DNA from 3 places in the Shewanella pealeana ATCC 700345 genome. Region 2 is predicted to be linked to each of the others. Evidence: predicted binding sites of a transcription regulator. Region 2 holds the regulator's gene; each other region holds the start of a gene.
The links. Region 2 encodes ArgR, which controls arginine synthesis, uptake and breakdown. Its sites were predicted from a motif close to ANTGAATANNTATTCANT; they were not measured.
Positions count from the first base shown of each region.

Region 1: SPEA_RS15940 (YjiH family protein) is a predicted target of ArgR. The motif match lies at 2,122-2,139, and genes of this name have one in related genera.
Region 3: SPEA_RS06305 (OadG family protein) is a predicted target of ArgR. The motif match lies at 2,626-2,643, and genes of this name have one in related genera.

Region 1 is NC_009901.1:3,701,583-3,709,375, reverse strand. Features, by position in the region: gene SPEA_RS15945 (UDP-2,3-diacylglucosamine diphosphatase) at 1-532, opposite strand, end outside; gene SPEA_RS15940 (YjiH family protein) at 691-2,046, opposite strand; gene SPEA_RS15935 (methyl-accepting chemotaxis protein) at 2,405-3,949, opposite strand; gene SPEA_RS15930 (DUF998 domain-containing protein) at 4,314-5,018, shown strand; gene SPEA_RS15925 (S-(hydroxymethyl)glutathione dehydrogenase/class III alcohol dehydrogenase) at 5,139-6,269, opposite strand; gene SPEA_RS15920 (U32 family peptidase) at 6,716-7,573, opposite strand; gene ubiU (ubiquinone anaerobic biosynthesis protein UbiU) at 7,597-7,793, opposite strand, start outside.
Region 2 is NC_009901.1:1,044,475-1,052,267, reverse strand. Features, by position in the region: gene rplU (50S ribosomal protein L21) at 1-29, opposite strand, end outside; gene ispB (octaprenyl diphosphate synthase) at 312-1,283, shown strand; gene mdh (malate dehydrogenase) at 1,352-2,287, opposite strand; gene argR (transcriptional regulator ArgR) at 2,639-3,109, shown strand; gene SPEA_RS04445 (cupin domain-containing protein) at 3,373-3,837, shown strand; gene SPEA_RS04440 (Dyp-type peroxidase) at 3,909-4,844, opposite strand; gene SPEA_RS04435 (ABC transporter ATP-binding protein) at 5,053-6,081, opposite strand; gene SPEA_RS04430 (ABC transporter permease) at 6,083-7,714, opposite strand.
Region 3 is NC_009901.1:1,453,660-1,461,452, reverse strand. Features, by position in the region: gene SPEA_RS06315 (sodium ion-translocating decarboxylase subunit beta) at 1-495, opposite strand, end outside; gene oadA (sodium-extruding oxaloacetate decarboxylase subunit alpha) at 504-2,315, opposite strand; gene SPEA_RS06305 (OadG family protein) at 2,336-2,581, opposite strand; tRNA gene SPEA_RS06300 (tRNA-Ser) at 3,640-3,731, opposite strand; tRNA gene SPEA_RS06295 (tRNA-Arg) at 3,741-3,817, opposite strand; tRNA gene SPEA_RS06290 (tRNA-Arg) at 3,853-3,929, opposite strand; tRNA gene SPEA_RS06285 (tRNA-Ser) at 4,006-4,097, opposite strand; tRNA gene SPEA_RS06280 (tRNA-Arg) at 4,107-4,183, opposite strand; tRNA gene SPEA_RS06275 (tRNA-Arg) at 4,217-4,293, opposite strand; tRNA gene SPEA_RS06270 (tRNA-Arg) at 4,324-4,400, opposite strand; tRNA gene SPEA_RS06265 (tRNA-Arg) at 4,433-4,509, opposite strand; tRNA gene SPEA_RS06260 (tRNA-Arg) at 4,540-4,616, opposite strand; tRNA gene SPEA_RS06255 (tRNA-Ser) at 4,638-4,729, opposite strand; gene csrA (carbon storage regulator CsrA) at 5,643-5,840, opposite strand; gene alaS (alanine--tRNA ligase) at 6,310-7,793, opposite strand, start outside.

The sequences.
Region 1 (7,793 bases), 2.5 Mb from region 2:
TACGTACCTTATGAAGTCCACGGTTTAGCAGTAGTAATAGGTCATATAGATGGTCACCTAGCTTGGCGTAAGCTCGGCCGACACAGACTTCAGAATCAAACTGATCGCCGTGTAGCATGAGATATTTTCGGCCAGTCACACCAGTGTGAATATATTCGTTAGCGATAGACAGATCCCAAAGGTGAAAACCACTATATGGCTTTAATATTTCATCATGGTTACCTGGGATATAGACAAGCTTGGTGCCATCACGCGCCATTTTTAATAGTTGTTGTAATACCTTGTTATGGGATTCAGGCCAGTAGACTCGGCGCTTTAATGCCCAGACATCAAAGATGTCACCCACTAGATATAATGACTCAGTTTCGACTTGTTTAAGTAGCTGTAGCAGATACTCAGCCTTACAGTCTTTGCTACCTAAATGAACGTCGGATAACCACAGGGCATTGACACACAAAGGCGCTGAAAACGGATGGATAGGGCTGACTGTAGATGTTGTTTGTTGAGACTTAGTGTTTGGCTGCTTGGTCATTGGTTTGCCACTGAAACTATGTGTTAGCGCTAGCGTAAAAGAGCTTATTGACGACAGGATGAACTATTTATGTCGACTTTGTGACGAGCTTCGGGGAAGGATTACAGATACAAAAAAGGAGCGAAAATTCGCTCCTTTTTATATTTTTGGGGGCAAGCTTAGAAAATTAGATGCGCCACACCCGCAATAACTGGCAGTGTTACTAATGTTCTTAAGATGAAGATCACGAATAACTCTAGGAAGTTAACTGGGATCTTACTACCTATCAGTAACGCGCCCACTTCACTCATGTAGATCAGCTGAGTCACAGACAAGGTTGCGATGATAAAGCGTGTCATATCTGATTCGATAGAGCTGGCTAAGATAGCTGGGATAAACATATCCGCAAAGCCCACCATAATCGTCTTCGATGCTGCCGCGGCTTCAGGAACCTGTAGTAGCTCTAGTAGTGGAATGAACGGCATACCCAAATATTCAAAGATTGGGGTGAACTCGGCGATCATTAGCGCGATAGTACCGATACCCATTACCACTGGGATCACGCCAAAAATCATATCAACCACGTTCTTCATGCCATCAACAAGCGTGTGCTTAACGCCACCGGCTTGAGAAGCCTTAGTGAGTGCTTGGTGCAGACCCCAAGAGAATACGTTGTGACCGGCAGGAACCGTTTCATCATCAGCATGACGTGGTGTCTCGTCTACATAGAGATCTTTCTTCCATGATAGCGGTGGCAGCTTAGGTACCACGATTGCGGCAACGAAACCTGCAAGACATACGGTTAAGTAGAAAGGCACAAAAAGATGTTCTAGCTGAACCTGAGAGATCACCACTAAAGAGAAGGTAATTGACACTGCTGAGAAGGTGGTACCAATCACAGCAGCTTCTCTTTGGGTGTAGAAGCGAGCTTCATACTGCTTGCTGGTCATTAAAATACCCACACTACCATCACCTAACCATGAGGCCATGCAGTCGATAGCACTTCGGCCCGGTAGGTTAAAGATAGGGCGCATGACTTTGGTTAGCATGGTGCCTAACAGCTCTAGTAAACCAAAGTTCAGTAGTAGTGGCAGTAACATACCTGCGAATAAAAATACTGAAAACAGTACAGGTAGTAGATCGTTCAGCACTAATGCACCAGTGCTACCCGAGCGGATCGCTTCAGGGCCAACATTGAAAAATGTTAGCGTAATAAAGATAGCGCCCAGAACACGTACGACTAGCCAGATAGGGCTAACGTTAAATAATGAGTTTAGAAAACGCTGTTCAACAATAAATTTAGGCTTTAATACTTTTGTGAATAATGAAGCTAGTGCTGTAAAGATAACAATCGCTGTCACGATACCGACTAAAACGTCACTTAAAAGATTTTGAAGTCCTTTTGAGATGATCGCGATAGGGATAGTCAGCGCATCTTGATAATTGATTGGCATCATAAACAGTAGCAAGCCAATCAAAGAAGGCACGATGAACGTGAGTATTGTTTTTATGTTGTGGGTTTGTTTTTCTGACACTTTCTCTACACCCTAAATAACGAGTTTTTGCTTAATATGACGATAAATAGACGTCTATGCATAAACAGAAATATTATTGAATATCCATTCAACTGTTAGTCGGCGAAATTATCGCCTTAAAACATCTAAGTAAAACGATTCAGTTATTCTGTAGTGGATTTCACTACCATCGAATAGTTATTAGCTCAATGTGATTATTTATATTGTATCGGAAGTTGACGAAAAAGCACAAAACTTTTTTTGGTTAAATCTTTTTTAAAACAGATGTTTATAAATGTTGGGTTGCTGTTGCGTGCTTGGTGTTGGTTTTGGTCGCCACGCAGACTGCGTAACGACCAAAAGGACTTTAAAAGAGGAATTAACTAAATGTTTTCCTCAAAGATTTTGCTTTCTCTGCATTAATTATTAACTGCTTCACTGAGGCCTCAACCGAGTTCACGGCGCATAGATTCTCACTCGATGCTTGGCTAATTTGACTGATATTTTGGTTTATCTCGGCCACAACTAAGGTTTGTTGTTCTGCCGCAACCGCATTTTGGATGGCTAATTGTTGAATATTCTTCATCGATTGATAGATGGTATCCACCTTTTGTACGGAGATTTCGGCATCTTTGCTGCATAATAATGCTTGGGATTTACTGTGATTCATCTGCTTAGACCAGAGCGTGAGCATGCTAAACATTTTATCAACACTCTCAGAAATGCTAGTGGTTGATTGCTGAGTACGGCTCGATAGTGCTCTTACTTCATCGGCGACAACCGCAAACCCTCGTCCTTGCTCTCCAGCTCGAGCGGCTTCGATAGCTGCATTGAGTGCGAGCAAGTTGGTTTGCTCGGCAATTGAATCGATTTCTGACATCGCGCTGGCGACTCGCTCGGCCTCTTTATTCAGTAAGAGTGCGTTAGCTGCGGCTTCGGCAACAGAATCTGACAGCTGATGAATACCTGCGGCATTTTGCTGCATTTTCTCACGACTCTCTTGGCAAAACTGATAGCTATGTTGAATGCTGTCTGAGGTGGATTGGGTGTTTCTAGCGACTTCGCTGATGGTGGTTCCCATCTCTTCGGTGGCACTGGCCATCTGCTCTATCTGTTGTTTTTCAATGTTTAAGCCAGTATGGGTTTGCTCTGTAGCGGCAATCAGTTGGTTGGCAATATCTTCAATATGCTCGGCATTATCTTGGGAGCGTCCAAGTACCCCTTGTAGCTTGGCGTCTTTCATCATTAACTGGAAATCTAATAGAGAAGAGGTATCGCGCCCACAATAGATAAAGCGACTGACCGAGTCATATTTTTGCTTCATTCTCATCAGTTTTTCAGGCACTCGAAAAGCTTCATCGTAAAAGATGGCAAGATTGATCCCCATTAGAATGATGCCAGCAATGATGACTGTCCATCCCCATATCGCACCAGCAATCAATAGCCCAGTGCAGACACAAATTGCTGACAACAATCTTTTATTGGCTAAGCTGATGGGATCATCAACACGTTTACCCTGATTTAGGCGCTGGTAGACTTTAGAGGCTTTATCGGTGAGTTGAGGGCTTGCAGCCATGCGGACTGATTGATACCCGATGAGCTCACCTCTTTCAAACAGGGGCGAGACGAAGGCATCGACCCAATAGTACTTGCCGTCTTTACAACGATTCTTGACCACTCCGCGCCAAGAAAGCCCTAGTTTTAGTTTGCCCCACATCTCTTCAAATGCGGCCTTGGGCATATCTGGATGACGTACTATATTGTGATTATGTCCAATCAGTTCTGCTTGCTCGAAACCTGATACTTCAATAAACCTTTGGTTAACGTAGGTGATCACGCCACGCCTATCCGTGGTGGAGATGAGTTGATCGCTAGGGATTAACTTAACTTCTTGATTGCTTAAGTTTGCTTGGTTGTTTGTCATTATTATTATTCCGTGTGACAGCAAAGTATTGCGATTTGCTCGCAACGCATTAACACAAGCTCATATAATATAACATTAATACAGTTGTTTACATTGTGGTAAAGGCTTTTTCAAGCCAGTTCATCGTGAGTAATTTTGTTGACTGTATTTGGTTAAGCTTTTGGAGTTAATCTCTTTTTTAGTGATGTTTTTTAGATTATTTTTAGTCATAGACTTGAATTTCTAGCGTGCAGATTATAAAAGTAACAAGTAGGTAACATGTTTGGGGCGTCACTGTTTATTAAAACTCTGAGCTATGCCTCTTTACCGCCAAGCGATTCGATATACATTAATAAACGTTAATAAAAAGATTTAATAGGGAACTATGCTCGTTAAGAAATACAGTAAAGTTTCAACGTTAGCATTCAGGTTCGGCATGCTTGGTATTTTTGGGCAGGTGCTAGGGCTGGTTTTATCCTTACTAATGTTTGAGCGCTTTGATGGTGAAAGCTTTAATTTTTTTAGCAATACCTTAAGTGAACTGGGAAGTTATGGTCACTCTTATTACGCGGTGATTGTTAATGGCGGGCTATTTTTTGGTGGACTTTGTGTGGTGCTTTTTTGCTTGCTTAGTCTACAGCTGCATACCTCTACTTGGGGTTACCTATTTTATGCAAGTTTAGGCCTGAGTTATTTCGCTCTCGCTGCGACGGGGTTATTTCCTATCAATGTTTACCATCTACATGTGATTGCGATTAAGTACTTTTTTATCTTTAGTTGTAGCAGCCTAATATTCTATGGCTTGTACCAGCTGCTGGCAAAACAGTCACATCGCTCAGTCCTGACTCTTATTAGTGCAGCAGCGGCTTTTCTGTTGATGACCTCTTTTCTATTGCTGCCTTTGCTAGAGCTGGGCTTTACTCAAGGTAACAGCGCTTTTTACAATGAAATGTTGGCCGAATCGACAAGAGCTGAAATATGGTGGCCAGCCATTATTCAATGGGGCAGCCTAAGCACATTTCTGTTCTGGACCTGCTTAGTGATAAAAAATAGTCAATTAGACTCTAGCTCTGGCGAAAAAGCTAATTAGTCAGTTACGCATATTTCTCTATCGATTTAGGGGAAATATCGAGCTTTTTTATGGCGAATTTATGCCGATAGGTATTGAAAACAATAAGCGCCCGAGAGCGCCTATTGTTTAGTCGATTACCTATTTGTCAAAGTGAAGCACAGTACGGATACTCTTACCTTCGTGCATTAGGTCAAACGCGTCGTTTACTTGCTCAAGCCCCATAGTATGAGTGATGAAGTCATCTAACTTGAATTCGCCCGCCATGTAACGCTCTACATATTCTGGCAGTTCAGAGCGGCCTTTAACGCCACCAAATGCACTACCTTTCCATACTCGACCGGTCACAAGTTGGAATGGACGAGTTGAGATCTCTTGGCCTGCACCAGCAACACCGATAACAACCGACTCGCCCCAGCCTTTATGGCAGCACTCAAGTGCACTACGCATTACATGAACGTTACCGATACACTCAAATGAGTAATCAACACCACCGTCAGTGAGCTCAATGATCACTTCTTGAATAGGCTTATCGTAGTCTTTTGGGTTGATGCAGTCTGTTGCGCCAAGCTTACGAGCTAGCTCAAACTTGCTTTCATTAATGTCGATAGCAATAATACGTGACGCTTTAGCCATCACTGCACCGATAATGGCTGACAAGCCAATACCGCCCATGCCAAATACTGCAACAGTTGAGCCTTCTTCTACTTTGGCGGTGTTCATTACCGCGCCCATACCCGTTGTTACACCACAACCTAGTAGACATACTTCTTCAAGTGGTGCATCAGGATTCACTTTCGCGAGTGAAATCTCAGGTAATACTGTGTATTCAGAGAAAGTCGAGGTGCCCATGTAATGGAAAATATCTACGCCATCTTTTGAAAAGCGAGTGGTGCCATCAGGCATTAAGCCTTTACCTTGAGTTTCACGGATTTGCTGGCAAAGGTTTGTCTTACCAGACTTACAGTACTTACACTCACCACATTCTGGAGTATAAAGAGGGATCACGTGATCGCCCACTTTAACGCTCGTAACACCTTCGCCAATAGATTCGACGATACCGCCACCTTCATGACCAAGAATACATGGGAAGATCCCTTCAGGATCGTCACCGGAAAGGGTGAATGCGTCTGTGTGACATACACCTGTTGCAATCATCTTAATACGCACTTCGCCCTTTTGAGGTGGCATAACATCAACGATTTCCATCGTTAGTGGCTCGCCAACGGCCCAAGCAACTGCGGCTTTTGATTTGATTGTTTTTGCTGTCATCTTTTATTCCTACTGTAAGTGAATTTAGAAGTACGGCTTACCACCGTCGTTAGTGTGAAAAATTATAATTGATTTCATTTTCATGATAATCAGTCTTAAATGTAAATTACTTTTGCTGTAGTGTAATAATCAGGTGGTTATTTAAGCTAAGAACTGGCTTATGGTTATTTTTGCCTAATAGGGATAACTTACGATAAGCATAGTGGCTAAGTTTTGTTCTTTCCGAGATATTGTTTTGGATTTGAACTCAATTGAGCGCAGCCGCTAAAACTTCGGATATTACCCGTTAGCCTTTATAGAAAGTGACCCGCTTGTCATATAGTTGGGGCTATTAGGCATAACTTTGCCATTAGCGCCATGATGAATATCAACGAATAAAAAGCCCACTTATTTTTGATAAGCGGGCTTGGGTATTGAATGAGTGATTAGGTAAAGAAGTTATCTGTTTAGTTGGAAACCACTTGGCTAAAGCCGGCGCTTTGATGCCAATAGCCGTTACAAGCTAAGCTTTTGTCACTTGTTGGTTGCAATAAGATCTGCTCAGCGATTTCAATACTCTGTAGACTAGTTGGTGACACCCTGAAATAGTCGACTCCCATCAATTTCATCTGGTCAACTTCACTGGACAGATCGATTAAACTGGCCGATTGGGTTTGAATGCCATTTAATCTCAGTAAAGGCTGGTCGTCCATCGTCTGTGCCAGTAAGCCCTTAGGGTGTGACAAGCAGACTATTTGGCAATCATCCTTCTGTAAGCCTTGCTGTCTGGCGGTAAAGCAACGCGCCGAGTGAGCGAGTGGCAGATAACCATGACCAAAGACCTCAACTTCAAAAGGTGTTGGCTTTTCAGCCTCGATAACATGAGTCAGCCAATCTTTTGATAACTCAATCGGCATAACAAATCGCTGCATACCCCATTGCTGCAGTTTCTTCAATGTCGCAAAGTTGTAGTTGTTCACTGTTGGACCGCAGACAAAAGGTAGCTTGCGCTCTTTTGCCGCCTGCACGGCGCCCATATCGTTGGCTTCAATCATAAACTCGCCATTATCGACATGCTTTTTCAGTTCATTGTATTCCGATGGTGCTTCTAATAGAGCGAGAGTGGAAAGTACCACTTGTTTACCAGACTCCTTTAGCATCTGTGCCAGTGCAAAGTAATCTGCAAACTTAAGCTGGCGACGACGGCTACACACTGTCTCACCCAAATAGATTAAAGGGATATCGCTTTGGGCGACTTGGTCGTAAAAAGTATTAACTTTTTGTTTTTCCCAGCAATACTGCAATGGGCCAAGTGAGATTTTCATTATTTGTCCTTTTTAGCCTATGACTATTGCCAGTTGCGCTCGTATGCGCCAAGTGTGGTAGTTTGCCCTTCGGAGACTTTTGCTAGTGCAAGATCCCACTCCCGCTGTGTCTGGTATTTCTCGGGGGCAGACATGTAGCTATCGATAGCAGCGCGCCATACTTTGGTGACTTGCTCTACATAGGCAGGACTACGTTGACGGCCTTCAATCTTTAGCGACA
Region 2 (7,793 bases):
TTGCCGCCACTTTGAAAAACAGCGTACATAGCTATTTTACTCCGATATTCTAACACGCCGCTCAAAACATATATGTTTGATGCAGGGGTGCTATAAAAGCTTTAATGACAATGGTCGCGGAGTTTACGCTAAGAACAGGCTGCTGACAAGCCTTAATTAACTTAGAATAAAAAAAGACCCAAATAACTCTCACATTCATCTACAACTACTGTCTTGTACCGTAAATTTAGGTAGAATCCAATTATTATAACATTTAAGCCTTAATTGAGCTGCAATGTTACTCAGCAGCCAACAAGAACTAGAGCCTACTTATGGATTTAAACGCCATTCGTCAATTGACTGATAGCGATATGCAAGCTGTCAATCAACTGATCTATAAACAACTAGAGTCAGATGTTGCCCTAATTAATCAACTTGGGTTCTACATTATTAACGGTGGCGGTAAACGCTTGCGACCTCTGCTGTCTATTCTAGCAGCTCGTGCCATTGACTATAAAGGTGATTCTCACCTTAAATTGGCCGCCATTATCGAATTCATTCACACTGCGTCACTGTTACACGATGATGTCGTTGATGAGTCGATGTTGCGCCGTGGTAGAAAAACCGCCAATGCCTTATTCGGAAATAGCGCAAGTGTATTAGTCGGTGACTTCCTATACACACGCTCATTCCAGATGATGACAGAGCTTCGTAGCTTAGACGTGCTAGAGATCCTTGCAGACGCAACCAACGTACTAGCAGAGGGTGAAGTCCTACAGTTAATGAACTGTAACGACCCTGACACCACTGAAGATAGCTATATGCGTGTTATCTATTGCAAGACAGCAAAACTGTTTGAGGCGGCTACTCGCCTTGCAGGATTACTCGCTGACAGCCCAATAGAAGTGCAAACGGCGCTAGCTGACTACGGTAAGTATTTGGGCACTGCATTCCAGTTAACCGATGACCTACTCGATTACACCGCAGACACAGAAGAGCTTGGCAAAAACATCGGTGATGACTTAGCCGAAGGTAAGCCAACATTGCCGCTTATTTTTGCAATGGCAAACGGTAATGACACTGAAAAAGCCCTTATCCGTGATGCTATCGAGAAAGGTGACGGTACAGAACATATCGACGTCATTCTCGCCGCACTTAAAAACTGTGGCGCGTTAGAGTATACAGAGCAGCGTGCAATTGAAGAATCAGAAAAAGCAATTGCGGCCTTATCAATTATTCCTGACTCTGATTATAAAAAAGCGCTCATCTCTTTAGCTAAAATTGCGACTCAACGTAGCAATTAGTCAACAAGGCTAAATCAGAAACCAAAAAAGGGAGCCTAGTGGCTCCCTTTTTAATTGCAGCTAATTGATTACTTGACGAAATCAATACCTAGTTGGATATCAGCCTGAAGTGTATCTAGCATCGCATCACGTGCATTTGCTTCAAATGCACTGACTTCACCGTAAGCTAACACTTCTTCGACGCCATTTTTACCTAATACAACAGGTTGTGCGAAGAATTCAGCATGTTCACTGCCACCGTCGACGTAAGCGCACTCAACAACATTAGCTTCACCTTGAAGGCCGCGAACTAATGACAGACCGAAACGGCATGCCGCTTGCCCCATAGAAAGTGTCGCACTACCCCCACCGGCTTTAGCCTCAACAACCTCAGTACCCGCGTTCTGAATACGGGTAGTAAGTGCTGCAACTTCGGCATCAGTAAAGCTTACGCCTTCAACTTGTGAAAGCAGCGGCAGAATAGTCACACCACTATGGCCGCCAATAACTGGCACCTTAACATCAGCAACATTCAAGCCTTTTGCTTCAGCAACAAAAGTTTCAGAGCGGATAACATCAAGGGTTGTCACCCCAAATAAGCGGTTCTTGTCGTAAACACCTGCATTCTTCAATACTTCGGCTGCAATCGCTACAGTTGTATTGACAGGGTTAGTGATAATACCGATTAATGCTTTAGGGCAAGTCGCGGCGCACTTTTCAACTAAGTTACGAACGATACCAGCATTGATGTTAAATAGATCTGAGCGATCCATTCCAGGTTTACGTGCAACGCCAGCAGAGATAAGAACAACATCAGCACCTTCTAGCGCTGCAGTCGGATCTTCACCTGCGAAACCTTTAACTTCAACCGCTGTAGGGATGTGGCTTAGATCAACCGCTACACCAGGTGTCACTGGAGCGATATCATAAAGCGACAATTTTGAACCCGCAGGTAATTGAGTTTTTAACAATAGGGCAAGCGCCTGGCCAATACCACCAGCAGCACCAAGTACAGCAACTTTCATAATTATCTCCGTTAATTCTCGGATTTTGTGACTTAGATCCATCTTCCCAATGCCGCAACAGTACTTGATTCACAAAAAGAATTCAATTATCCCTTAGTCGTGTCCCATATAATCTACAACGCTAATGTAAGACGAAAAACGAAAAAAGCTAGTGAATATCATGCTTACAGAGCTGCAGGCATGATAAATTAGCAAGTTAAAAATTAGAATAATCATTCTAACTTAAGTTACACCATTAAGCCTAAGTGAATCTCTTAATGAATTTTTATTCAGAAAAACGAATACCAATTGACAAAAATGACGAAAATAATCATGATAGTGCAGATTTTTTTGAATAAAGAATAATAATATATGCAAGCTAGTAGAAGCCCAGATGATTTAGTTAAGACTTTCAAATCTATTTTAAAAGAGGAACGATTTGGTTCCCAAAGTGAAATAGTTAACGCCCTACAAGCTGAGGGCTTTAGCAATATCAACCAATCTAAAGTATCTCGTATGCTAAGCAAGTTTGGTGCGGTTAGAACCCGTAACGCTAAACAAGAGATGGTTTATTGCCTCCCAGCAGAGCTAGGCGTGCCTACTGCTGGCAGCCCGCTTAAAAACCTAGTACTAGATGTTGACCATAACCAGTCTATGATTGTTGTCAGAACCAGCCCTGGCGCTGCACAATTAATCGCTCGTCTACTTGATTCAATAGGTAAGCCTGAAGGTATTTTAGGTACCATTGCTGGTGATGATACGATTTTCATCTGCCCATCTAGTATCCATAGTATTGAAGACACATTAGAAACGGTTAAGTCATTATTTAATTACGCCGACTAAGCTCATGCTTTAATCATTAGCTTAAGCGACGGACTATCTGCACCAAAAATGCCGTAACCCAAGGGCTACGGCATTTTGTCTTTTATCTCCACCTAGATGTACGACTCCCCTTTCTCGTGTGTTCTCCCAAGCCATCACTCAGCTTAACGCTCCCTGTATGAAACAGCATGATTTATACAATATATTGAATAGCTGCTTCTCTCTTGAGCAATAATCGTTATAATCCTAAGCGACAGTATTGTTAGTCGAGGGGAATAATAAGTATGAGTAATATAATAAATATCAATGATATATGCTGGGAACCTTGGCAGCATGAAGATAAATATGCCAGTGAGCAAAAACACTTAGGTGACGCGGCTGGCGGCGAAAAAATCGGTGTGACCATGGAGCGATTAGCGCCAGGTAAGTCTTCAGCGGTATCGCATTACCACACTAAAGAAGAAGAGCACATCTATGCCATGCATGGAGAAGCAACGCTTTATATCGACGATGAGCCTCACTCCTTTAGCCAAGGAGAGTATATCTGCTTCAATGCTGATACCGGCATTTCTCACAAACTCGTCAACCATAGCGATAAAGACTTTGTGTTTCTTGTCGTCGGAAACCGAGACATTCACGACGTAGTCGTATATCCAGAAACCAACAAGGTACTGGTAAAATCTGTCAACGAAATTTACGCTCGACGCACCACTAACTATTGGGATAAAGACGAAGTTGATAGCGAATAATTTTCACTATTACTCCCAATAAAAAACGCACCTTAACGTGCGTTTTTTTATTGTTCAAATAAGCGAGCCTATTAGCCGTTGACTGAGATCATAAAATCTAGAGAAGGCGCGAAGAATGATGAGCCCGTTAGCGCTTGAGTGAAATGCAATAAATGATCGTGATTTCCCTCATTGTCACCGTGCACCATGCTCTCTAACATCTTCTCGAAATGTACTGAATTACGACAAGTAGAGATAAACATCAAACCTTGCTCTTTAACTGAACCGTAAGGCATGCTCTGCCTTAGGATCTCCATCGATTTACCTTCGCTATCTTTAAGATTAACACGCTTAATATGGCTCGTCAGCGGTTTGTCCGCCGAGGCATATTCGATATTATCGGACTTGGTGCGACCCACTATATCTTCTTGCTTCTTAACTGGAAGTCGATTCCATTTACTCAAGTTATGAGCAAACTTTTGCACATGAATATAACTACCACCTTTAAATGGGCTATCTTCATCGCCAATCAAGGCCACTTCTTGTCTGCTGCGCCCTTTAGGGTTTTCAGTGCCATCGACAAAGCCCGTTAGGTCGCGCGAATCGAGGAACCTAAAGCCACGCTCTTCGTCTACAAGCTCTACTAAGCCTTCAAACATTTGGCAAACTTCATTAGCGACTAAGTGTAAAATATCAAAACGGTCACAACGGACTTGCACGAACAAGTCATACTCGATAGCTGGCGCATCTCGATTATCACGATTCATAGCAGGGAAAGGCTTTAGCTGACTTGGTCGAGCATCGGGGTATAAGGTGTCCCAGTAGTTTGCACCAATTGCGACAAAACCGTTAAATGCACTATCAGAATATTGATCTGCCAATTCAAAGATGTATTGCGCGACATTGGCAACACAAGGACGCATGTCAGACTCGACACTCTCATTAGCATTAAACATTAAATAGACACTGTGCAAGTTTCCTTCTGCACATACTCCAAGCTGTTCACGAGGCATAACCTGACTATCCATTATTATATGTAACCCTTTCTCTTAATTAATATTCGGCATTATTATCTATAACTTTAGTTATTAATATCATTAACTGACGCACAATAACTAGAATTTGTAGCAAATTCCTTAAGGAACCACTGAATTTAATGCCAGCGACTATACATTGTTCCCGCCTTCTATCGGCTATCATCCAGTTCTGACCATCTGGAAATCACATAAAATTATTTTAAAACAAGACCAAACTATGATTCTTACACTCGATAGCGACCCGCTGACCGACTAAAAAATCAAGCTCTGAACTGTGTATATCAAGCATATTATCGGCTACTTGAACCTGATATTGGCAGATATTACCTAAGAAGCGGCGGCTAATGACCTCTCCTATCCCCCCAGTATCGGCCTTCAATAAAAGCTGTTGTGGCCTTAACAATACTTCAACCTGGCTTTGTATGGGTAAATTGAGCTCGGACTCACTCTCTATCTCACCTACTGCGGTAACGATACGGTGACCATCAAGTACCCTCGCCTCTAAATAATTTCCGGCACCTAGAAAGTCTGCCACATACTTATCAGAAGGCGCAGAATACAAACTTTCCGCTTCGCCGCACTGTACGATTTGACCTTGGTTAAACAGCGCTAACTTATCAGCAAAGACAAAGGCCTCATCTTTACTGTGAGTCACAAAAACCGCACTTACATTATGCTTCTTTAAGATATCCCGGATCTCTAGCATCATCTCTCGGCGTACCTTGGCGTCAATATTAGAGAAAGGCTCATCTAATAGCAGCACTTCGGGCTCATAGGCTAGTGCCCTTGCAATAGATACCCTCTGTTGCTGTCCGCCTGAAAGCTCATGAGGATAACGTTTAGCTAACCCATCAAGCTTTACTAGGGAGAGCATCTCTTGTAAACGCGCCCGCCTTACGGCTTTATCGCGTGTAACTACGCCAAATAGAATATTTTCAGCAACGGTTAAATGAGGAAACAATGCATAATCTTGAAAAATCATCCCAACACCACGCTGCTCACTGGCAATAAAACAACTATCATCCGCAACGACTCTATCGTTTATAGTGATACTACCGTGACTTATCGCCTGCAGCCCAGCAATAGCCCGTAATAAGGTGGTCTTGCCGCAACCGCTAGGGCCTAAGAGAGCGACTATCTCTCCCTTTTCTACAGTGAGATCTAGGCCCTTTAGCACCTGTTGTCCTTGGTAGTCGCTAAACACTTGCTTAACTTGTAAAGTGGCCATATTAATTATCCTGCTCCAAGGAACGGTTAAGGTAGATAAGTGGAACTAAGCCGACGAGTACTATTACGATGGCGGCTAACGCACCGTGTTCGAGCTGTTCGTCCGACACAAATTGGAATACATAAGTCGCCAAGTTTTCAAAGCCTATTGGCCTTAAGAGCAATGCTGCTGGCAGCTCCTTCATACATTCAATAAACACCAGCAGTAATCCAGCAAAGATACCTTTTCTAAGAAGAGGTATATGTACCCACCTTAAAAGACCTAATGGTTTAAGACCCATAGTGATCCCCGCCATATCCAGCGATGGCGAGATGCGTTTATAACTGTTCTCAATACTGCCTATCGCAATAGCAGCAAAGCGGATCGTAAAGGCACAGACAATAATGAAGCTACTGCCGGTTAAGATAAGCCCTGGGCCCTGAAAACCAAGGTATTCAACCAGATCATTGATGGCAAAATCGAGCCGAGTAAAAGGCACTAAAATGCCGATAGCTAATACAGTGCCGGGTAATGCATAGCCCGTTGAGGCCAATCTAGAAGGGAGTATATCTGCGCGCCTTGGGCTAATGCGGCGAATAAACATCAGCACAATACCGATAGCCACACAGATGACGCTCACTAGCATAGAGATCCATAAGCTATTAAAACTGTATTCAAAAAACTCTTCATTCCAGCTTTCGGAAAAATAACCATAGGCGTATTGCAGCAAGATAATAAAAGGTAACAGGAAGGCTAGAGTCAAAAGAGCGCCACAGTAGGTCGTTGCCGCAAATGCCTTCAAACCAGACAGTGGATAAATATCGAGTTCTCCCGGTGTCGATTGCTTCTGAAATAGCTTTTGCTTACGCCTCGCGAATCGCTCAAAACCCACCATGGCAAAAATAACTAATAACATAATAGTGGAAAGCTTTGCCGCCGCCGTTAAGCTGCCATATTCAAACCAAGTATCGTAAACCGCCGTGGTCAATGTCGGCACAGCAAAGTAACTCACAGTCGCAAAATCCGCCGCGGTTTCCATCGCCACTAGGGCCGCGCCGACTGCCAATGCAGGCCTAGCCATCGGCAGACTTAGACGCCAAAAGCTTTTCCATGGGCCGCAACCCATCACGCGCGTAGCCTGACTCAAACTAGCTGACTGCTCCATAAAAGCGGTGCGGGCTAACAGATAAATATAGGGGAACAGCACTAGCGCTAACATGATGGATGCGCCGCCTAATGAGCGCACCTCGGGGAAGAAGTAATCTTGAGGAGTCTGCCAGCCAAAAAAGCTGCGTAGTGCTCCCTGTACGGGGCCAGCATAATCAAACAGATCCGTGTAAACATAGGCGACCACATAAGCGGGCATGGCTAATGGCAGTAACAGTGCCCACTGAAAGATTTGACGTCCAGGAAACTGACACTTAGCCACAAGCCAAGCAGCTGGAACAGCAATGAATAATGAGCCAACGACAACCCAAAGCATCAACCACAGACTGTTACTGATGTAGGTGGGTAAAACCGTATTAAACAGATGGCCAAATACAGCTTCATCGGGCAAGAACGACTGAACGATTAACGCAATAAGTGGCATTATGATAAATAACGCCAAGGTGTAACCCGCAACAGACCAGCCTTTAGCTAAGCCTAAAACCATAAGATTAACTACCTAAAAATAAACATCCGTGTACTTTGATAAAAACAAGAAAACCTATCTAACGATAGGTTAACTTAAA
Region 3 (7,793 bases), 410 kb from region 2:
CCCGAGTAGATCCGGTGCCAGTTTAGATGCTAAGAAGATAGCCGTTGGTCCATCCGCGCCACCAATGATGGCAATCGCCGCCGCATCTGTCATGGAGAACTCAAAACCCGGTACCCAGTTAAGTGCAATCGCGCCGATTAAGGTGGCAAAAATACCAAACTGGGCCGCTGCGCCAAGTAGCAACATCTTAGGATTAGCGATAAGCGCGCCAAAGTCTGTTAACGCGCCCACTCCCATAAAGATAAGCAGCGGAAACACTCCTGTTTCAATACCCACGTGGTAGGCAAAATACAGCAGGCCGCCTTCCTCGGTAAATCCACCATTGGGAATGTTTGCTAATATGGCACCAAAGCCTATGGGTAACAGCAATAATGGTTCAAACTTCTTTGCGATTGCTAAATATAACAACAGGCAACCCACGCCCATCATTAGCAATTGGCCCGAGGTAAAGTTAGCAATGCCAGATTCAGACCAAAACGCGATTAATCCTTCCATGATGACCCCTAAGCTAATGCCAACAATTGACTACCCACTGCGACAGCGTCACCTTCTTTAACCCAAACCTTTGAGATCACCCCATCGGCCTCTGCACGAACTTCGGTTTCCATCTTCATCGCTTCTAGAATGATCACAACATCCCCCTCTTTGACGCTATCGCCAGGCGAGACGTGTACTTTAAAGATATTGCCCGAAAGCGGCGCATTCTGCTCATGCTTAACTGCAGATAGATCCACAACTGGCGCAGCTTGAACTGGTGCAGTAAACGGCACTACATTCTCGCTTGGGGTGATCTGACTGATATCCCCCCCTTCTGCGACTTCAACCACAAAGCTTTGGCCTTGAACAGTAACAGTATAAGTTTCTGGCCCTTGCTTATTGGCCGCTGCAATCTCAGCCTTCTTAGCTTCCTCCAGTGCTTTAGCCGCCACCTCAGGCTTTGGCTCAAACACATCAGGGTTATTACGATTACTAAGGAATTTAAGACCGATCTGTGGGAATAATGCGTATGTCAGAACGTCATCATCGAGCTCTTCAGCAAGCGTTATGCCATCGGCAGCGGCTTTCTCTTTTAACTCGATGCGCAATTTATCTAATTCAGACTCAAGCAAGTCTGCCGGGCGGCAGGTAATCGCTTCTTTGCCAGCCAATACACGCTGCTGAAGTTCGGCATTAACAGGGGCAGGTGTTGCACCGTATTCACCTTTTAATACCCCTTCAGTTTCTTTAGTCATTGATTTATAACGCTCACCTGTTAGTACGTTGATAACAGACTGAGTACCAACGATTTGTGAGGTTGGCGTGACTAAAGGCAAGAAACCTAAGTCTTCTCGTACTCGAGGGATCTCCTCAAGTACAAGATCTAACTTGTCAGCGGCGCCCTGCTCTTTGAGCTGGCTTTCCATATTAGTCAGCATTCCACCAGGCACTTGAGCACGCAGGATACGTGAGTCGATCCCCTTTAGCTCACCTTCGAAAGCCGCATACTTCTTACGTATGATTCTAAAGTAAGCCGCGATCTCTTCAAGCAACGCCATATCGTAACCCGTTGCTCTATCAGTGCCTTCAACCATAGCAACCAAGGTTTCAGTTGCACTGTGTCCATAGGTCTGACTCATTGAAGAGATAGCCGTATCGAGGACATCGATGCCAGCTTCAATGGCTTTTTGATAGGTTGCCGTACTTAGGCCTGTAGTGGCATGACAGTGCAGAGATAAAACCAGATCGGTTTGCGACTTAATTTGGCTAATAAGCTCAAATGCTTCAAATGGCTTTAATAGCCCAGCCATGTCTTTAATACACAGAGAATGGCAACCCATATCTTCGATACGCTTTGCCATATAGATCCAAGTGGTCAAGTTATGCACTGGGCTAGTAGTATAAGATAGTGTGCCTTGAGCATGGCCGCCGACTTCGACAACAGCTTTAACCGCAGTTTCTAGGTTGCGCACATCGTTCATCGCATCGAAGACACGGAATACATCGACACCATTGGTATGGGCTCGCTCAACAAAACGATGTACTAGGTCATCTGCATAGTGACGGTAACCTAGGAGGTTTTGTCCGCGCAATAACATCTGTTGAGGTGTATTAGGCATAACCTTCTTGAGTTCACGGATCCTCTCCCAAGGATCTTCACCTAAATAACGAATACAAGAGTCAAAAGTGGCACCGCCCCATGACTCTATAGACCAAAGGCCCACCTTATCCAGTAGTGGCGCAATAGGTAACATATCTTCGGTACGCAAACGAGTAGCGAGAATAGATTGGTGTGCATCTCTTAAGACAACATCAGTTAAAGCCAATGGCTTGCTCATACAAAAACTCCCTACTTTTATTATGCTTTTTTACGGTGCTGATGAATTGCAGCAGTAATAACCGCCGCCATTAATGGGCTCACTGCGGATTGACTCGATTGCGGCTGACTCTCTGTTAACGAACTCGCGCATGGCGGCGTAGGTCCAAACTGTCGAGCAACCAATTTCATCGCAACAATAAGAATACTTAGAAAAACAAATACTAGTGACATGCCTAGTATCATGATCCCCAATGCGTCATATAACTGCTCAGATATTGAAGCCATCTCTTCCTCTCATTGGTATGAAGTTGTGAACAGTATTGAACCTTTAAAAATAAATATTCACTATTCATTCACACATTATGCAATTTATTCCATTCATTTCAGGTACATGTTTACTATCTAAGGGCTAGCGCCGACTTAAACAATAACTAATTTATAACAAAGTAGCGAACCCGTTGTAAATTGGTCATACCATAAAAACAATTATTAATTACCAGCGACTAATAAATCCACATAAAATCAACGATAAAATTGAACATCCGACAATATACGAGCTTTAACAGCAACTTTCCCAAATTTAACAGCGTATTTACGGGAAAATGAATTCAGAAAAAAGAACAGATAGAGCAGAAATAAACCTAAATGAAATTTTATGCAATTTTCACTGTTAGTTTTCTGCGCAAATTTCAAGCAACGAGAGTAATACCAATCAGTCTAAGAAGTTGATCTACTCAGAGCGTTTTAGCAAACTAATTCAAGGCGAATAGCTGAAAGAATGGTTGCTCCCTTCTGAAGCTGTTCAACACAGAAGTAGGCAGCCAAAAACGCTCCAGAATGGCGAGTTTTAGCGGCTCTGATGCTGTGACTCTTATGAAGCAAGAGGGAGATTAACCCGAGTTCAACTATGCCTTTCACTCGTTGCAAACCACATGGTCTTGTATGTTCCCGACATACATAAGACATTTCCTCCATCCTTGGAGGTCTGATGTGGTGAATGTCATTTAAGCACGACTATATGAATATAGGAGGTAGAGTAACGCAGGAGCAGTTACCGAGGAGCATTTAATGACCTTGTCTCAGAACCGCTAAACTCTCGCTGAGCGACCAAATCTTTATACTGATTGGTATTCTCTATTTCAAGGCTACGGATGTGACGAGCAAACTTGATAATAAATAACTAATGCTGTGCGGCTCAGCAGATGCTTATAGTCTTATTTAAAGCCTAATCTAGGCTGTAATATTACGCTAATACGGGGGCTAGGAGTTGAAGAGTTGAAGAGCTTATTAAATTACAGATACAAAAAAACCGCACTAGGTGCGGTTTTTTTGTATGGTATGAATGGCGGAGAAGGAGGGATTCGAACCCTCGATGGGAGTTAAAGCCCATACTCCCTTAGCAGGGGAGCGCCTTCGGCCACTCGGCCACCTCTCCGGCAAAACATGGTGCGCGTGGGAGGATTCGAACCTCCGACCGCCTGGTTCGTAGCCAGGTACTCTATCCAGCTGAGCTACACGCGCAAACTCGGTACAATCTAAATCTAATCTGTTTTATATGGTGCGGATGGGAGGATTCGAACCTCCGACCGCCTGGTTCGTAGCCAGGTACTCTATCCAGCTGAGCTACATCCGCTCATATAAAACTTAAAACATCACAATCATTCTGAGGACAAAAAACCGCAACAGTGTTGCGGTTTTTGTTCGAATGATGGCGGAGAAGGAGGGATTCGAACCCTCGATGGGAGTTAAAGCCCATACTCCCTTAGCAGGGGAGCGCCTTCGGCCACTCGGCCACCTCTCCGTCAATACATGGTGCGCGTGGGAGGATTCGAACCTCCGACCGCCTGGTTCGTAGCCAGGTACTCTATCCAGCTGAGCTACACGCGCAAAATTGGTACTACTTAAATCAATCGTTTTATATGGTGCGGATGGGAGGATTCGAACCTCCGACCGCCTGGTTCGTAGCCAGGTACTCTATCCAGCTGAGCTACATCCGCTCATATAAAATCTTAAATTCTTTCATTCTATGGTGCGGATGGGAGGATTCGAACCTCCGACCGCCTGGTTCGTAGCCAGGTACTCTATCCAGCTGAGCTACATCCGCATATAGAATGCTTACTGCTATAAATGATTTAATGGTGCGGATGGGAGGATTCGAACCTCCGACCGCCTGGTTCGTAGCCAGGTACTCTATCCAGCTGAGCTACATCCGCTCACTAAAACATTTATCACGACAATAGAAATGGTGCGGATGGGAGGATTCGAACCTCCGACCGCCTGGTTCGTAGCCAGGTACTCTATCCAGCTGAGCTACATCCGCATCGTTGTCTATTGTAAGAAATGGCGGAGAAGGAGGGATTCGAACCCTCGATGGGAGTTAAAGCCCATACTCCCTTAGCAGGGGAGCGCCTTCGGCCACTCGGCCACCTCTCCGTTTCTTGGCGCACATATTACTGTCTGCCGAAAATAAGTCAAACCCTTTTTAAGAAACCATTTCCATTTGAGCTGTTTTTAAGCAGCTTGTCTGTATAACAGTCTAAGTTACGGCTCAAAGGCGTTTATTTCGACATTTCATTTGGAATTCATAAGCCCTAAATATAAAAAACCTAGCTATAAACTGGCTTCAGCTATTTACCTATTAAGGCTAAAACTGATCTCATTCAGATCAAAATTACTGCCACCTGCGGGCTTAGCTGATTTTTCAGGCTAAATACGCGGCTTAATTCCTTTCCCCAGAACAGGACGCCTTCTTGGGAGTGGACGCATTTACACTCACTTGAGCAAAGTGAGTCAAACTAACTTAGCTCCTAGCGCCCTCTCCCCAAAGCTTCAAATCCTGAAAATAAAAAAGCCAGTTATTAACTGGCTTCTACATATTTACCAATAGCCTCAAACTGGTCTTATTCAGATCAAAATTACCATTATCGACTAGAGAGCTGTTTTCTCAGACTGAATGCGCAGTAAATGTCTTTAGCCTGTACAAAGAAGACTTCTTTGAGAGTAGTACATTTACATAAGTCTAAACTCTGTGAGCTACAGAGCCTAGAAGCTAGAAGCCAGAAGCCAGAAAATAAAAAGCCAGTTATTAACTGGCTTCTACATATTTACCAATAGCCTCAAACTGATCTCATTCAGATCAAAATAGCCATTATCGACTGGTGAGCTGTTTTCTCAGACAGAATGCGCGGGTAAATGCCTCTAGCCTGTACTAAAGAAGACTTCTTTTGGAGTAGTACATTTATATAAGTCTAAACTCTGTGAGCTACAGAGCCTTGAAGCTAGAAGCCAGAAAATAAAAAAGCCAGTTAAAAACTGGCTTCTAAAATTCTTAAGTGATCCATTCAGATCAAAAGTTACCGCCTTCAGATGGGGTACCTGACTTTTCAGACTGAATGCGTTGGTAAATCTCTTCACGATGTACAGAGACTTCTTTAGGTGCATTTACACCAATTCTTACTTGGTTACCTTTAACGCCTAATACAGTGACAGTTACTTCGTCACCAATCATCAGTGTTTCACCAACACGACGAGTCAATATCAGCATTACATTGCTCCTTTAGTTCCTAGTTCTGCTTATACGGCATAATTCCGTTATATCTGTATTATAAGGTTAGCTTAGTACAAATTAACAGTCTTCTATTAGAAAAGCGTCAAATAATTACAGCTTTTTCAGTAATAAATCACAGTTATCTACCTGAAACCTTTTTAGCCATATTAAGATTAATCTTTGCTCGGTCGTACGACTATCAAGCATTGACATTAAACTAACATGAAAGCGCACATTCCCCAAACCAAAGGCCACATTGCTGATACTTTAACCAAACAATTCAACATTTATATAAATAGCTATTTGCTCATTCGCTTGCTCTTTTAGCCAGTAAAAGCATTGGATGAATAGTAATAAAGTTAACTAAAGCCTCAATCCACTCCCCCTGCCCTCTAGAGTATTTTTGTTTATGCCATAAAAAAACGCCCTTAAAGGGCGCTTCTTAATATCTCGTTATCGCTAGCAATTATGCAAGCTTAGCAGAGATCCATGGAATAACTTGCTCTAAAGCAGCGTCTAGGTTCTCAGGCTGGCTACCACCGGCTTGAGCCATATCAGGACGTCCACCGCCTTTACCGCCAACTTGTACTGCTATAGAGGCTACAAGCTCACCCGCTTTAACCTTACCAGTAAGATCTTTAGTCACACCAACGATCATATTAACTTTATCTTCGCCGGCAATCGCTAGCACTACGATACCTGACTGCAGCTTTTGCTTGAGCTCATCCTGTAGACCACGAAGAGCCCCAGCATCAACACCCTCAAGTTTCTTAACGAGAACCTTAACGCCATTCACGTCAACAGCTTCGCCAGCAAGATCGGCGCTAGTCGCAGCTGCCAACTTGTCTTTTAGTTGAGATAGCTCTTTTTCAAGTAACTTAGTCTTATCAAGCTGTGCTTTAAGCTTAGCAACCACAGAAGCACTATCGCCCTTCAGTAATGCAGCCGCTTCTTCAAGTTGTGCTTGCTGCTTAGCAACATAAGCCATCGCAGCTGCGCCTGTTACCGCTTCAATACGACGTATGCCGGCAGCGATACCGCCCTCTGAAGTGATCTTGAACAAACCGATATCACCAGTACGCCCAACGTGAGTACCCCCACAAAGCTCGATAGAGAAGTCGCCCATAGTCACAACACGCACTTCTGAATCATACTTCTCACCAAACAGTGCCATAGCACCTTTTTCTTTGGCCGTTTCTATATCCATCACTTCAGCGGTCAATTCGTGGTTACGACGAATTTGGGTATTCACTAGCTCTTCAACTTCTTTAAGCTCGTGAGCTTTAACACCTTCGAAATGAGAGAAGTCGAAACGTAGACGCTCTGGGTCAACCAAAGAACCTTTCTGAGATACGTGTGTACCTAACACTTGGCGAAGCGCTGCATGTAAAAGGTGTGTCACTGAATGGTTTAGCTCGGTTCTATGACGAAGCTTCTTATCAACATTCGCTGTAACCACTTGGCCAACTTTAACTGTACCAGTCGCTACGCGACCGATATGACCAATCGCTTGACCATACTTTTGTGTATCAGTCACAGTGAACTCGATTCCATCGGCAATCAATACACCTTCATCGCCACATTGACCACCTGACTCACCATAAAACGGTGTGTTATCGAGTACGATAACCACGTCATCACCAGCAACAATGCTATCAACTGACTCACCCGCTTTAAAGATTGCTGTCACTGTCGCTTGATTATTTAGATCGGTGTAACCAGTAAAGCCGCTTTGTTCATCAATTATAAGACCTTCGTTATAGTCAGTCTCGAATTGACCAGCTGCTTGTGCACGGCTACGCTGCGCTGCCATAGCAACTTCAAATCCTGCTTCATCAACCGTGATATCACGCTCACGACAAACGTCAGCAGTTAAATCTACTGGGAAGCCATAAGTATCGTAAAGCTTGAATGCTGTTTCGCCATCTAACACATTAGTTGCTAGCTCAT